4 regions of the Bradyrhizobium sp. USDA 4473 genome follow, and region 1 is predicted to be linked to each of the others. Evidence: predicted binding sites of a transcription regulator. Region 1 holds the regulator's gene; each other region holds the start of a gene.
The links. Region 1 encodes LexA, which represses DNA repair genes until DNA is damaged. Its sites were predicted from a motif close to TGTTCNNNNTGTGTTCNG; they were not measured.
Positions count from the first base shown of each region.

Region 2: a site for LexA is predicted at 1,930-1,947, ahead of ACVW17_RS33430 (ImuA family protein). Genes of this name have one in related genera too.
Region 3: a site for LexA is predicted at 2,411-2,428, ahead of ruvC (crossover junction endodeoxyribonuclease RuvC). Genes of this name have one in related genera too.
Region 4: a site for LexA is predicted at 1,506-1,523, ahead of ACVW17_RS04985 (DNA recombination protein RmuC). Genes of this name have one in related genera too.

Region 1 is NZ_JBSSGE010000001.1:5,593,008-5,596,877, forward strand. It holds gene ACVW17_RS26385 (ComEC/Rec2 family competence protein) at 1-43, shown strand, start outside; gene ACVW17_RS26390 (hypothetical protein) at 40-267, opposite strand; gene ACVW17_RS26395 (hypothetical protein) at 425-853, opposite strand; gene lexA (transcriptional repressor LexA) at 1,130-1,834, opposite strand; gene ACVW17_RS26405 (molybdopterin molybdotransferase MoeA) at 2,078-3,289, opposite strand; gene ACVW17_RS26410 (HAD family hydrolase) at 3,315-3,870, opposite strand, start outside.
Region 2 is NZ_JBSSGE010000001.1:7,094,890-7,098,759, forward strand. It holds partial or broken gene ACVW17_RS33425 (Y-family DNA polymerase) at 1-839, opposite strand, end outside; gene ACVW17_RS33430 (ImuA family protein) at 1,063-1,857, opposite strand; gene ACVW17_RS33435 (UdgX family uracil-DNA binding protein) at 2,115-3,548, shown strand.
Region 3 is NZ_JBSSGE010000001.1:2,779,349-2,783,218, reverse strand. It holds gene ruvB (Holliday junction branch migration DNA helicase RuvB) at 1-966, opposite strand, end outside; gene ruvA (Holliday junction branch migration protein RuvA) at 963-1,580, opposite strand; gene ruvC (crossover junction endodeoxyribonuclease RuvC) at 1,858-2,385, opposite strand; gene ACVW17_RS13020 (YebC/PmpR family DNA-binding transcriptional regulator) at 2,602-3,348, opposite strand; gene ACVW17_RS13015 (methyl-accepting chemotaxis protein) at 3,565-3,870, shown strand, end outside.
Region 4 is NZ_JBSSGE010000001.1:1,064,347-1,068,216, reverse strand. It holds gene ACVW17_RS04990 (GIY-YIG nuclease family protein) at 1-158, opposite strand, end outside; gene ACVW17_RS04985 (DNA recombination protein RmuC) at 254-1,474, opposite strand; gene def (peptide deformylase) at 1,645-2,172, shown strand; gene fmt (methionyl-tRNA formyltransferase) at 2,210-3,145, shown strand; gene truA (tRNA pseudouridine(38-40) synthase TruA) at 3,145-3,870, shown strand, end outside.

The sequences.
Region 1 (3,870 bases):
CGACGCCACGCCGGGGGAGAGCGATCTGCAGGGTGAGGATTAGCCGGGGTCTGGCGAGGGACCGGCCGGCAATTCGAACAGGCCGAGATGGTATTCGTCGGAATCGGGGCCGGCGTCGGGCTTCTTGACGAGGGTGAAGGACGCCTCGGGGAATTGCTGCCAGACCTTCAGGTCGTCAGCCGTCACCGTCAGCCAGCCGAACCGGAACATGTAGCGGCCCGGCTCCGTGACGCGTCCAGCCTTTTGCCATGTGACCTTTTCGACCACCGAGCAGGTTTCCGTAAGTGCACGTCCTCTGCGCCTGATGATGCGCCAAGGCGGCCGCCGACGGAAATCTCCTGCCGCGCCCCGGAACCCGACGTCCGGGGTCGCTCGAAATCGTTTCGGTCACTCGCCGCCGGGTCATCCTGCGGCGACGATGCGTTCAACCCAAAAACAGCGACGCAAATGCGGAGGGCCGCCGCTCCACAACCTTCGGCTTCTGCGCGACCGGCGGATGCAGTGCCGGCAATTGCAGCACGCTGACGCGCTGTCCCTCGACGAGCTGGGTCACCAGCACATGGCTGCCGTCGGGGAATTCGACCGCATCATGATGGCGATCCGGCACGTCGGGCTCGACTTCGTTGAACACGCCGACGCGGAAATTCAGCGTCTTGGTCCAGATCCAGCGGCTGTCGTAGCGAACGTTCTCGGCGAAAGCGAGCTCGGTGCCCGGCAGCATGCAGACCGCGACAGTCGGATCGTTCTCCGACGCAAAGCCGCGGGTCGACGTGCCGCGGAAGGTCGTGGTGATCAGCGTCTCTCCGACAATGGCGGGGCGCGATGCCACGGCGTGCAGACTATAGTCACACATCGGATGGCTCCTCAAATGGAGGTAGCGACCCGTGCCTCTCCTTGAGGCATAGGGCCTCTACCAGAGTGGACGATAGCGAACGAGTGTCAGCTCGTTTCTGGGCGATTGTACGACTCGCCCGAGACCGCCTCAATCACAAACACGCGACACTGCGTGAGAGGTATCGGAGCGCATCGAGCAGGCCGCATGCCGCGCTATCTTCCAAGGAACGATCCGATCTGTCGCTCGTTCCTCGCCGCCGCAAGTATTTGCCTCGCCGCCGCAACTATTTGCAATTCAGTACTTGCGATAGAGCCCGATCAGCTTGCCCTGGATGCGGACCCGGTTCGGCGGCAGGATGCGCACTTCATAGGCGGTGTTGGCCGGCTCCAGCGCGATCGAAGCGCCGCGGCGGCGGAAGCGCTTCAGGGTCGCTTCCTCCTCGTCGATCAGCGCCACCACGATGTCGCCGGTGTTGGCGACGTCGTTGCGCTGGATCAGCGCCATGTCGCCGTCGAGAATGCCGGCATCGACCATCGAGTCGCCGCGCACCTCCAGCGCATAATGCTCGCCGGAGCCGAGCATGTCGGGCGGCACGCTGATGGTGTGGCTGCGGGTCTGCAGCGCCTCGATCGGCGTACCGGCAGCGATCCGGCCCATGACCGGGACCGCGACCGGTCGATTGCCGTCATCCTCGGCGATCGGCGGTGTAGAGGTGCGCTTGCCGAGGGTGCCTTCGATGACGCTCGGGGTGAAGCCGCGTCGGCCGTTGCCGCCGCCGGCCGACAGCTCGGGCAGCTTGATGACTTCGATGGCGCGGGCGCGGTTGGGCAGGCGGCGGATGAAGCCGCGCTCCTCCAGCGCAGTGATCAGGCGGTGGATACCGGACTTCGAGCGCAGGTCGAGCGCATCCTTCATCTCGTCGAAGGAGGGCGGGACGCCGGCCTCTTTCAGACGTTCATTGATGAAACGCAGAAGTTCGTACTGTTTGCGCGTGAGCATCTCGAGTATTCCCCCGGTTGATAGCGTCGTTCGATTCCGAGACTCTTCGGTGGGATCTGCAGACCGGGCCTGACCAAGGGAGCATGGTGCTTGCTGCAAGCGCTCCTGGGCGGCCTCCCGATTGTAGACACCAGTACTCGAAACAAATCATGAACGGACACTATATGTTCGATATGTGTTCCGCAACCACTTAATTTCCGGTGAACACGCCCGGCGGCGCACAATCGCCGCGGTGAGAAAACCCTATTCGGGCAGCATCAGGATCTCGCATTCGCTGCCGGCGACGGCGGCCGGCGCAAACGGCGGACGCACGAGAAGTGCCCGTGCCGCAGCGAGATTCCCGAGCAGCGAAGAATCCTGCTGCATCACGGGCGTTGCGATCAGCGTGCCGTCGTCGCGCGTCTCGAGACGCGCGCGCAGATAGTCCTCGCGCTGGTCGTTGGCAGCGAGGTCGCGGCCGAGCAAAGCGGTCGCGCGGCGATGATGAATCGCTTTTCGGCCGCTCAGCGCCCGAATCAACGGCACCAGAAACAGGAAGGCGCAGACATAGGACGACACCGGATTGCCGGGCAGGCCGATCACCCGCATCGCCCCGAGCCGGCCATGCATCATCGGCTTGCCGGGCCGCATCGCGATCCGCCAGAACGCCATCGCGACGCCCTCGGCCTCCAGCGACCGCTTGACCAGGTCGTGGTCACCGACCGAGGCGCCGCCGGTCGTGATCAGGATGTCGGCTCCGGTGTCGCGGGCCCGGCGGATGCCGGCCGTGGTGGCCTCAACCGTATCGGCGGCAATCCCGAGATCGATGGTCTCGGCGCCTTCGGCACGCGCCAGCGCCCGCAGCGCATAGCCGTTGGAATAGACGATCTGGCCGGGTCCGGGCTGCGAGCCCGGCATCACCAGCTCGTCGCCGGTCGCCAGCACCGCGACCTTCGGCCGGCGATGCACGGCGACTTCCGGATGGTTCATGGCGGCGGCCAGCGACAGCGCGCGGTCGGAGAGGCGGCTGCCGGCGGCGAGCAGAACGTCACCCTCGCGGAAGTCGACACCGGCGGGGCGGATGTGCCGTCCAACGGCGGCAGCCTCGGTGATCGTGATGTGGTCGCCGTCGACGGCGGTGTCCTCCTGGATGATGACGGCGTCGGCGCCGTCGGGGATCACGCCGCCGGTGAAGATCCGCACCGCTTCGCCTGAGGCGACCGTGCGCTCGAACGGCCGGCCGGCGGCGACTTCGCCGATCACCTTGAGCCGCGCCTTCAGGTCAGCCGCATCGGCGGCGCGCACCGCATAGCCGTCCATCGCCGACATCGGCTGCGGCGGCTGGGTGCGCCGCGCGGCGAGGTCGCGTGCCAGGGTGCGGTGATAGGCGGCATCGAGCGCGACCATCTCCTCCGGCAGCGGTTCGGCGCCGGCCAGGACGGCGGACAGGGCATCGGCAACCGGCATCAGGGCCACGCTCGGAGCTCCTCAAGTCCAGGGTTCAAATACCGAGCGCGGTCAGCGCCCTTGCCACGTCATCCGTCGATGTCACGTGGACGGCATGAAGGCCGCGCGCCCGCGCGCCTTCGATATTGGCGGCCAGGTCGTCGAAGAACAGGATCCGCGACGCCGGCACGCCGATGGCTTTTACCACATGATCGTAGGCCGCGGCGTCGGGTTTCCGATAGCCGATGCTCGAGGACAGGAACACGGTGCGGAAATGGCTCAGCAACTCGGCGTGGACAACCGAGAAATGCGCGACATGGGCCGGATTGGTGTTGGAGAACGCATAGAGCGGCATCCGCTTCGCCGCGGCCGCGAGCAGGGGGGCGATATCGGGCATCTCGCCGGTGAAGATCGCATTCCAGCCTTCGAGGAACTGGGCGTCCGTGAGGTCGATGCCGAGCGTCCGGCGCAGGTTTTCGAAGAACGCCGCATCGTCGATCCGGCCGATCTCGTGATGCTTGAAGCTGTCGTCGACGACAAAGCGCGTGGCGAGGTCGGACGGCGCGCAGCCGGCATGCTGCGCCCAGTGCGCCATCACCTTGTCAAAGTCG
Region 2 (3,870 bases), 1.5 Mb from region 1:
ATCATCTCCGGCCGCGTCACCGGCCGCCCGGTCTCGACCATGATCGTGCGCACCGCACCGTCGGTGCGGAAGAAGCTCGCCTCCAGCTGCCGCGCGCCCTTGCCTTGCCTGTCCATCGCCGCAACCAGCATCTTGGCGAGGTTTTGCAGCGTCAGTGCGATCACGGTGTCGGTCGCGATCGGCTCCGGGAAACGCTTCTCGACGATGTAATCGGGCGGCGGCTTGCGCGGGCTGATCGGGGCATCGCCCCGCCCGAGCGCGTGGCCGAGCAAGGTGGTGAAGGCGGCGCCGAACCGCGCCGAGATCTCGTGCGGCGCGCGCGCGGCGACATCGCCGATGGTCTTCAACCCGGCGCGGCGCAGACCGGTGGTCACAGCGGCATCGGCACCGAGCGCCGACACCGGCAGCGGGCCGACCGCTTGCGCCTCCTCGCCATCGGCGACAATCTTGCCCGAGGCGTGACGCGTCAGCGTGCGCGCCGCGATCGAGGTGCCGGCAATCGCGGCACTGACGGCAAAGCCGCGCCGGCTCAGCGCATGAGTCACGATTTGCAGCAGCGCCCGCTCGCCGCCGAACAGATGCGCACAGCCGGTGATGTCGAGGAACAGGCCGTATGGCGCGTCGAGCGCGACCAGCGGCGTGAAGCGGTCGCACCAGTCGGCGATGTCGTTCAGCGTCTTCAGATCGGCGGCCGGATCGGCATCATAGACCGTGAGCTCCGGGCAGATCGCCCGCGCATTGGCGAGCGGCAGCCCGACCGACAGCCCGGCGCGCACCGCGGCCTCGTCGATCGCATGCAGCAGGATGGCGTTGTGGTCTTTTGCGACGACGACGCTGGGGAGGTCCGCTTGTTTCGCCTCGTTCGTAAGGGACGCATGAGCGGATGGGTTCCCTCCCCCCTTGCGGGGGAGGGTGAGGGAGAGGGGTGAGCCCCACGGGCGGTGCTCGTGGCTACCCCTCTCTCCAACTTCGAGAGCGAGCTTCGGACCTCGCAAGGGGGGAGAGAGCCCTTCCAATGTGCTCACCTCACTTGAAGATCGGCTCAGCTCGCTTGCAACCAGCTCAGCTCGCGAGGCGATGTCCTGCGCGAGCTTGCGCTTGATGCGGTCGATGGGCAGGCGTGGCAGCCACAGGCTGAGGATACGCCGACGGTTCGCTGAATTGGCACTCATCACATTTCCATTCCATGATCCATCGCCCGACCGGGCCATGACGGTTGCGCACCAGTTCGGCCTCGACGCGCGGCGCGCCCCAGGCGCTTGCGGCGTGGCCGGGCGGCGAATGCGCCGCGCGCACGATCCAGCGCGTCTCCGCGGTCGAGGGGATTGGCGTCGCCGCGATCCGCAGCACCAGCGCGGTGACGCCGGAGGCTTGCGCGGCCAAAGTCAGCTTGCGGCTGGCGACGAGATCGAGCTGGCGCGCCTGGCCCCAGATTTCGAGCACGACCGCGCCGAGCGCATCGCAGGCCAGCGCATCGGCCGCGGTGCGCAGGGCGCCGTCGACATCGGCGGCACGCACCGTGACCAGAAGGCGCGGATCGAGGCCGAGCTCGGCAAGGCCGCGCATCGACAGCGCGCCGTTCTCGCGATCGGAAAAATCCTGCCGCACCCAGACCAGGGGCTTGCGCGTCGACACGCGTCCGGCAAGCCCCGCGATGAAGCCGGTCGCAGCACCGCTTTGATGGCCGGCGGCGAACACCTCGTGCAGCGCGGCCGGCGCAAGCCCGCCGCGCAACATCGCGTCCGCGCTCGTGTGGCCGAGCGCGACGCGGTTCGGCATCGCCGCCTCCGATGCCGCCTCGATGCGCGCGATGCTGCCGCGCAGAGACGCAAGCGTACCCATGCGTGCGCCATTCATATGCGCCGCTCCTTCCCAACCAAAATTTGAGGCCGTCACTGATCTGAACAGAGAACCAGGGACTGGCCCATTTGTTCATGATATGTTCTAATATAAAGCTAACAGGGCCCGCGGAGTCAATCGGATTGGTGAGCCCATCGATTCATCAGTGGAATCAATGGGATTCAGCAGCCGAACAGCGGCCGCAGCCGGATCGCTCGCAACGTCGGGCGCGGAAGGCCCCGAAAATGGCGGCGTGACGGAAATGGAGCAATCGCATGCGTATCATCGTGCTCGACAACGACACCGATTTCGAGGGCTGGCGCAAGGCCGCGCGGCGCCTGGCGACACATGACGTGCAGCCCGCTGAGGTCACATGGACCATACGCCGCGACGACGAATTGTCGTCGGCCGCCTGCGCGAATGAATGGCCTGACACGCCGCAGGCGCAGTTCAGCGTGTCGGCCAAATTCGTCGAGCTCGCAAAGGCCGCGATCCTGCATCGCGACGATCGGCGCTTCGCCCTGCTCTATCGCCTGCTGTGGCGGCTGCGCAGCCACCACGATCTGCTCGGCGCGACCGCCGATCCCGACGTCGCCGAGGTCCACGCGATGGCGCGCGCGGTCTATCGCGACATCGACCGGATGCACGCGCAGCTCCGCTTTCGCGAGATCGGCCGCGAGCGGACGGCGCATTACGTCGCCTGGTTCGAGCCGGAGCATCACGTCGTCGAGCTCGCCGCGCCTTTCTTCGCCGGCCGTTTCGCCGACATGCCGTGGTCGATCCTCACGCCCGACGTCTGCGCCCATTGGGACGGGCACGCGATCTCGATCACGCCGGGCGTCGCCAAATCCGAGGTGCCGAGCGAGGACCGGCTCGAGGAGGCCTGGCGGCGTCATGACAACAGCTTCTCCAATCCGGCGCGGCTGAAAGTGATGGAGATGCCGCAGGCCAATTGGAGGAACCTGCCGGAGGATTCGATCATTAAGCCGCTGATCGAAGACGCCATGCGCATGACCAGCGGCCCCTTCGTCGCACGCAGGGCGGCCGAGCCGCAGCAGCCTCAGGATCAGCCGATGCCTCGCAAGCCGACTGCAAACAAACAGGCCCACGACACGATTGCCGCCTTGCGCGACGAGGCCGCCGCCTGCCGCGCCTGCCCGCTGTGGAAGGATGCGACGCAAACCGTGTTCGGCGAAGGACCGCAAAGCGCAACGCTGATGCTGGTCGGCGAGCAGCCCGGCGACAAGGAGGATCTCGCCGGCCACCCCTTCGTCGGACCGGCCGGGCAGTTGCTCGATCGCGCGCTCGGGGAAGCCGGCATCGATCGCCGCAAGGTCTACATCACCAATGCGGTGAAGCACTTCAAGTTCGTGCCGCGCGGCAAGATCCGGCTGCACCAGAAGCCGAACACGCCGGAGATCCGCGCCTGCCGTCAGTGGTATGAGCGCGAGCTCGCCGCCATCAAGCCGGAACTCGTGGTTGCGCTCGGCGCCACCGCAGCGCAAAGCGTGCTCGGCAAGATCACGCCGATCAACAAGAACCGCGGCCATCTGATTAACCACGACGCCACCAAGGTGCTCGTCACCGTGCACCCGTCCTATCTGTTGCGATTGCCCGACGAGAAAGCCAAGGCGCTGGAATATCAGCGCTTTATCGGCGACCTGAAAATCGCCGCGGAACGGTTGCGCAATTCGGCCCGCGCGGCCTGAGTTCCACCGGTTTGTGGAACCACACTTCAACGTGAAATTGTTCTAAGCTGCAAACAAATACCTACAACCTTTAATTGATCCGTGGTACTGTGACATGTTCCGCAGGTAATCGGGCGTCATGTTCACGCCATGGCGTACCCCGAGGCGGGCGCGCCGCGCGGTTTGCTAGCCCCGATCGTGCGGCGCGCCACCTCATCTCGCTATTCGTCCCTCTCGCTCGCTTCCAGTCCGCACCGGATTCCTGGTGACGCGGAGTCTTGACGACTTAGATTCCAGGCGACTTGAAATACAGGCGTGCTGAAATCCAGATGTGCTGGCCACG
Region 3 (3,870 bases), 2.8 Mb from region 1:
GTGCGAGGTCAGCAGCCTGCCGCGCGGAGTGCGCTGCAGATAACCGCACTGGATCAGATAAGGCTCGATGATGTCCTCGATCGCATCGCGCGGCTCCGACAGTGCCGCCGCCATGGTCTCGACGCCCACCGGCCCGCCGCCATAGTTCAGCGCGATGGTGGTGAGATAGCGCCGGTCCATCGCATCGAGCCCGGCGCTGTCGACCTCGAGCGCGCTCAGCGCGCGATCGGCGATGCCGCGATCGACGGAATCGGCGTCGGCAGCGGAGGCGAAATCGCGCACCCGGCGCAGCAGGCGGCCGGCGATGCGCGGCGTGCCGCGGGCGCGGCGCGCGATCTCGTTGGCGCCATCGGGGCTCATGCCGATGTTGAGCACGCGGGCGCCGCGGGTGACGATCTTCTCCAGCTCCTCAACGGTGTAGAAATTGAGCCGGATCGGAATGCCGAAGCGGTCGCGCAAGGGATTGGTGAGCAGGCCGGCGCGGGTCGTCGCGCCGACCAGGGTGAATTTCGACAGCTCGATCTTGACCGAGCGCGCCGCGGGGCCTTCGCCGATGATCAGGTCGAGCTGAAAATCCTCCATAGCCGGATAGAGCACTTCCTCGACCGCCGGGCTGAGACGATGGATCTCGTCGATGAACAGCACGTCGCGCTCTTCGAGATTGGTGAGCAGCGCCGCGAGATCGCCGGCTTTCGCGATCACCGGGCCCGAGGTGGCGCGGAAGCCGACACCGAGCTCGCGCGCCACGATCTGCGCCAGCGTGGTCTTGCCGAGGCCGGGGGGACCGACGAACAGCACGTGATCGAGCGCCTCGCCGCGCTTCTTGGCGGCCTCGATGAAGATCGAGAGATTCTTGCGCGCCTGCGCCTGCCCGACGAACTCGGTCAGCGACTGCGGACGCAGCGCGGTGTCGCCGACATCGTCGGAGCGGCGTTCAGGCGAGACCATGCGCGAGGGCGGGTTCACTTCGACAATTCCTTCAAGCCCAGCCGGATCAGCTGCGCGGTCTCGGCTTTCTCGCCGGCGCTGCGCGAGGCGGCGGCGATGGCGGCGGCGGCCTGCGGCTGGCCGTATCCGAGATTGACCAGCGCGGAGATCGCATCCGTCACCGGGCGCGGCGCGCGGTTGTTGTCGATCGCGCCTGACAGCTGCACCACCGCGGGATCGACATCGGCAAAGCCCGGCGCCTTGTCCTTCAATTCGCTGACGATGCGCTCGGCGACCTTCGGCCCGACCCCCGGGGTGCGCGCCACCGCCGCCCTGTCGCGCAGCGCGATGGCGTTGGCGAGGTCGGTCGGCGGCAGCGTGCCGAGCACCGCAAGCGCGACCTTGGCGCCGACGCCCTGCACGGTCTGCAGCAGGCGAAACCATTCGCGCTCGTGATCTGACCGAAAGCCGAACAGCTTGATCGCGTCCTCGCGGACATAGGTCTCGATCGACAGCACCGCCGCGCCACCCGGCGACGGCAATGCCTGCAGCGTGCGGCTCGCGCAATGCACCTGATAGCCGACGCCGCCGACGTCGAGGATCACGTAGTCCTCGCCGTAGGAATCGATCAGCCCCTTCAGCTTGCCGATCATCGCACGCCCCCGCTTTCGCATCCGTCGGTAAGGGACGCACCGGCGGACGGGTTCCCTCCCCCCTTGCGGGGGAGGGTTAGGGAGAGGGGTGCCGCTGGCTCCGTTGTCCGACGCTTCGCGCGAACAACGTTTGCACCGCGCTCAATTGGCTCGCGAACTTCATTGATACATCGTCGTCGCACATCACTGGTCGGAGCGCCGGGCTTACCCCTCTCCCCAACCTTCCCCCGCAAGGGGGGAGGGAGCCTGAACAGCGTGCCCTCCTCACATTGCAGGATCATAGGTTCGCCACCCTGAGCCGCAGCGCGGTGCTCTGGCGGTGATGGGCGTGGGTGATCGCGATCGCGAGCGCGTCGGCGGCATCGGCGGATCGCGGCTCGGCCTTCGGCAGCAGGATCTTCAGCATCACCTGGATCTGGTTCTTCTCGGCGTGGCCGGCGCCGACCACGGTCTTCTTGACCTGGTTCGGCGCGTATTCGGCGACCGAGATACCGAACATTGCGGGCGCCAGCATGGCGACGCCGCGCGCCTGGCCGAGCTTCAGCGTGGCGACGCCGTCCTTGTTGACGAAGGTCTGCTCGACCGCGGCCTCCGCCGGCCTGAAGTCGCCGAGCACGGCGGCGAGCCCCTCATGGATCGCCAGCAGACGGCTCGCCAGCGGCAGATCGTCCGGCGGCTCGACCGAGCCGCAGCCGACATAGACCAGACGGTTGCCTTCGGTCTCGATCACGCCCCAGCCGGTGCGGCGGAGGCCGGGATCGATACCGATGATGCGGACGGGAGAGCGAATCGGCTGCGCTGTCATGCGGTAGTGATACCGCCTGGCCTGCGAGAACGAAACACAAACGGCGGTCCATCCCCGGCTCTGTCGCGGCCGGCCCGCTGATCATTCCGCCTCTGCTCGTCATCCCCCGCGAAAGGGGGGATCCAGTACGCCGCGGCTTATCGGCTCAAGTACTACGGCCTCTGGAATACTGGATCGCCCGGTCGAGGCCGGGCGACGACAGCGGAGAAAGCGGCCTCAGCCGCCCATCTTCGCGAGCAGCGCGTCGGACACCTCGAAATTGGCGTACACGTTCTGGACGTCGTCGTGCTCGTTGAGCAGGTCCATCAGCTTCAGCAGCTTCTCGCCGGTCTCGTCGTCGACCGCGACGGTGTTCTGCGGCTTCCACGTCAGCGCCGCCTTGCGCGGCTCGCCGAACTTGGCTTCCAGCGCTTTTGCCACGTCGCGGAAAGAGTCCTGCGAGGCGTAGACCTCGTGGCCGGCCTCGCTGGAGACCACGTCGTCGGCGCCGGCCTCGATCGCGGCATCCAGCATGGCGTCGTCGGAGGCGACCTTGGCGTCGTATTCGATGATGCCGGTGCGGTCGAACATGAAGGCGACCGAGCCGGTTTCGCCGAGATTGCCGCCCGACTTGGTAAAGAACGAGCGGATGTCGGAGGCGGCGCGGTTGCGGTTGTCGGTCAGCGCCTCGACGATCACGGCGACGCCGCCGGGGCCATAGCCCTCGTAGCGAATCTCGTCATAGTTCTCGCCCTCATTGCCGGCGGCCTTCTTGATGGCGCGGTCGATATTGTCCTTGGGCATGTTCTCGGCGCGGGCCGCGACCACGGCGGCGCGCAGCCGCGGGTTCATCGCCGGGTCCGGGGTGCCGAGCTTGGCCGCCACGGTGATTTCGCGGGCCAGCTTGCCGAAAAGCTTCGACTTCTGGGCATCCTGCCGGCCCTTGCGGTGCATGATGTTCTTGAATTGGGAATGGCCGGCCATGCGACGTCTCTTCGGAGCTTAGGGTCTGAACGGGGATGGAAAACGCGGCCTTATAGGCCCCTCACGGTCAAAATCAAAGGATCGGCGAGGCCATCCGGCGGAGGAATACTACCGCATGCCGGAATATGAGGCACTTGTTAACCATGACTTCATGCCCGGATGCGAGGATCGCGCCCGTCCCGCCGCAACTTTCCAATAGCCCGCAAAAGAGCTCCCATGGCGTTCGGTTTGTTTCGCAAGCAAGTGCCGGAGCCGGCCGCGCCGGCCGTCGCGCCGCAGGTTCCGGCTGAAGCCGCGACCGCGACTGATTCGGCCCAGGATTCGTCCAAAGATTCGTCCGGAGATTCCTCGAAGGAGATCCTGGAACTGCTGGAACTCGAGCTCGGCGCGATGATCCGCCAGCTCGAGCGCGCCGCAGGCTCGGTGGCCGATGGCGCCGAGGCGACGGCAGCCAAGCTTGCCGCCATCCGCGCCCGCACCGATGCGCTGACCGGCCACAGCAGCGACGCACAGAGCACCGCG
Region 4 (3,870 bases), 4.5 Mb from region 1:
TAGACAAGCTTCACCACATCGTATTTCTCGGTGAAGCTCTTGATGAGTTTCAGCTTGTGCTCGCCCACGCGGCGAGTGAGGTTATTTGTCACACCGATATAGAGCGTGCCGCCGATGTGGCTGGGGAGGATGTAGACGTAGTAGCTGCGTCGCCCCAAACTGCCGCCTCTGGGATACTGGATCGCCCGGTCGAGGCCGGGCGATGACACCGATTGGATGGCGCGAGCGCGCCAAGCAACTTCTAAAACTACAATCACTCCCCCGCCTGCAGCTTGCGCGGGCTGGGGAACAGGTCGGCGGCGGCGGGCTTGACGAAGCGGGGGACCTCGATCGGGGTCTCGGCCTTGCTGAAGTCGAGTTCCTCGATGCGGCCGGCGCGTTTCTCGATCTTGTCGGCGGAGATCAGGATCTGCCTGACGTCCTCGTTGACCTGGCCGAAGTGATTTTGCAGCTTGAGCACGCGATCGCGCAGCCGGCCGAGATCATCGCCGAGGTGCATCACCTCGTTGCGGATCTGGTCGGCGGCGTCGCGGATGCGGGCGTCCTTCAGGATCTGCTGCATCACCTGGATCGCCAGCATCAACAGCGACGGCGACACCAGCACGACGCGGGCGCGATAGGCCTTCTGGACCACGTCGTCGAAGCCGTCATGGATCTCGGCATAGACCGATTCCGACGGCACGAACATCAGCGCGGTGTCCTGGGTCTCGCCCGGGATCAGGTATTTCTCCGCGATGTCGCTGACATGCTTGAGCACGTCGGCGCGCAGCCGCTGGCAGGCCGATTTGCGTTCCTCGTCGCTGCGCGCATCGTGCAGCGCAGTCATCGCCTCCAGCGGAAATTTGGCGTCGATGCAGAGCGGGCGCTGGTCGGGCAGGAACACGACGCAATCCGGCCGCTTGCCCGACGTCAGCGTGTACTGGAACTCGAACGAGCCCTTCGGCATGCCATCCTGGACGATCGCCTCCATCCGCGCCTGGCCGAACGCACCGCGCGATTGCTTGTTGGCGAGCACGTCGCGCAAGGTCGTGACCTGGGTGGTGAGCTCGTTGAGGTTCTTGTGGGCGTGGTCGATGATGCCGAGCCGCTCATGCAGCACGCGCAGCGAATCCATGGTGTTGCGGGTCGATTGTTCCATCGACTGGCCGACCCGGTGGGTCACCGAATCCAGCCGCTCGTTGACGGCGCGGGCCATCTCGGCCTGGCGCCCGGCGAGCGCCTGCGCGAAGGCATCGACCTTGGCGTCGACCCGCCCGGAGGATTCGCTCTGGGCGCGCAGCATGTCGGCAAGCCGCTCCTCCAGCTCGTCGGCGCGGATGGCCTGGGCCATCGCCAGTTCCGCGCCACGCCGGCTGGCGCGGGCGATCACCACGGCGATGGCGAACAGCAGGATCAGCGTCAGCGCGCCAAGCCCGATCAGCGCGTCGGAGACGCGGACCGGAAGGTCGCCAAACATGAGAAGAATCTCGTTCATGCCAGCCGTTGTAGCCGATTCGCGGCCGCATGCGAACGAAGAGGGAACATTTATGGTAAATGCTTTCCTAATTTTCTTGGTTAATCAGGCGTGAAGAATCGTGGTTAAGGCTGTCTTAACGGGTTCCTGAACGCATTGACCGCATCAGGCCCGCGGCTTAAATCGCCGCCATGGCATTACGAGAAATCATCATCCTGCCGGACAAGCAGTTGCGGCTGGTGTCGAAACCGATCGAGAAGGTGACGCCGGAGATCCGCAAGCTCGCCGACGACATGCTCGAGACCATGTATGACGCGCCCGGCATCGGGCTCGCGGCGATCCAGGTCGCGCAGCCGTTGCGGCTGATCACCATGGACCTCGCCAAGCGCGACGAGAACGGCGAGACCACGCCGCAGCCGCGGGTGTTCATCAATCCGGAGATCATTTCGCATTCGGACGAGCTGTCGGTCTACGAAGAGGGCTGCCTGTCGATCCCCGAATATTACGAGGAGGTCGAGCGCCCGGCGCGGGTGCGCCTGCGCTTCACCGACCTCGACGGCAAGCTGCATGAGGAGGATGCCGAGGGGCTCTACGCCACCTGCATCCAGCACGAGATCGACCATCTCAACGGCGTGCTGTTCGTGGATTATCTGTCGAAGCTGAAGCGCGACCGCGTCTTCAAGAAATTCGAGAAGGCCGCCAAGCGCGCGGCGGAGTAGGCGCGCTCTCCGCTGTCACGCCCGGAAGACCTGATCCATGCCTCTCCGCCTGATCTTCATGGGCACGCCCGATTTCGCGGTGCCGACGCTGCTGGAGCTCGTGGCCCATGGCCATGAAGTTGTGGCGGTCTACACCCGTGCGCCGAAGCCCGGTGGTCGCCGCGGCCTGCAATTGCAGCCGACACCGGTCGAGCAGGAGGCGCGCCGGCTCGGCATATCGGTGCTGACGCCGAAGACGCTGAAGACAGACGAAGCGCTCGCGGAGTTTCGCGCCCATGACGCGGATGCCGCCGTCGTCGTCGCCTACGGCATGATCCTGCCGCAAGCGATCCTCGACGCGCCCAGGCTCGGCTGCTTCAACCTGCACGCTTCGCTCTTGCCGCGCTGGCGCGGCGCCGCGCCGATCAACCGCGCCATCATGGCCGGTGATGCCGAGAGCGGCGTGATGGTGATGAAGATGGATGTCGGCCTCGACACCGGCGACATCGCGATGGCCGAGCGTCTCGCCGTCACGGACAGCATGACGGCGTCCGACCTGCACGACGCGCTGGCGCCGCTCGGCGCCGACCTGATGGTGCGTGCGATGGCCGGGCTCGAGCGCGGCGGGTTGCAGTTGACCAGGCAAAGCGCCGACGGCGTCACCTACGCCGCCAAGATCGAGAAGGCCGAGGCGCGGATCGACTGGACGCAGCCGGCGCACGCGGTGCTGCGGCACATTCACGGGCTGTCGCCGTTCCCCGGCGCCTGGTGCGAGCTTTCAGGCGAAGGCGAGCCGGTGCGGCTGAAGATCCTGCGCTGCGAGCTGGCCATGGGTTCGGGCCAACCGGGCGATGTGCTCGACGACACCTTCGCGATCGCCTGCGGCGCCGGCGCGATCCGGATCCTCGAATTGCAGCGCGCCGGCAAGACGCCGACCAAGGCGGCGGATTTTTTGCGCGGCACGCCGCTGAAGCCGCCGGCGCGGCTCAACTGATGCCCCGCTACAAGCTCACCATCGAATATGACGGCACGCCGTTCTCCGGCTGGCAGATCCAGGACACCGCGCCGACCGTGCAGGGCGCGCTGGAGGCCGCGGTCAAGGCGATCTGCGGCGAGGACGTGCGGGTCCATGGCGCGGGGCGGACCGATGCCGGCGTGCATGCGCGCGGCCAGGTCGCGCATTGCGACATCGCCAAGCATTTTCCGCCTGGCCGCTTTCGCGACGGGCTGAACGCGCATCTGCGGCCCTATCCGATCGCCGTGCTCGCGGCCGATATCGTGCCGGACGATTTCGAGGCGCGGTTCTCGGCGACCAGGCGGCACTATCTCTATCGCATCACCAACACCCGCGCGAACCTCGCGCTCGACATCGGCCGGGTCTGGCGGGTGCCGCGCGCGCTCGATGCGGATGCGATGCACGCGGCCGCGCAACGCCTGCTCGGCAAGCATGATTTCACAACCTTCCGCGACACCGAGTGCCAGGCCAGATCGCCGGAGAAGACGCTCGATCAGCTCGACGTCGTCAGAGACGGCAATGCCATCAACATCGTGACCTCGGCGCGCTCGTTCCTGCACAGCCAGGTGCGCTCGATGGTCGGCTCGCTGGTCTGGGTCGGCGAGGGCCGCTGGAGCGCGGACGATCTCTCTGGCGCACTCGCCGCCCGCAACCGCGCCGCCTGCGGCCCGGTGGCGCCGCCGGAGGGACTATATCTGGTGCGG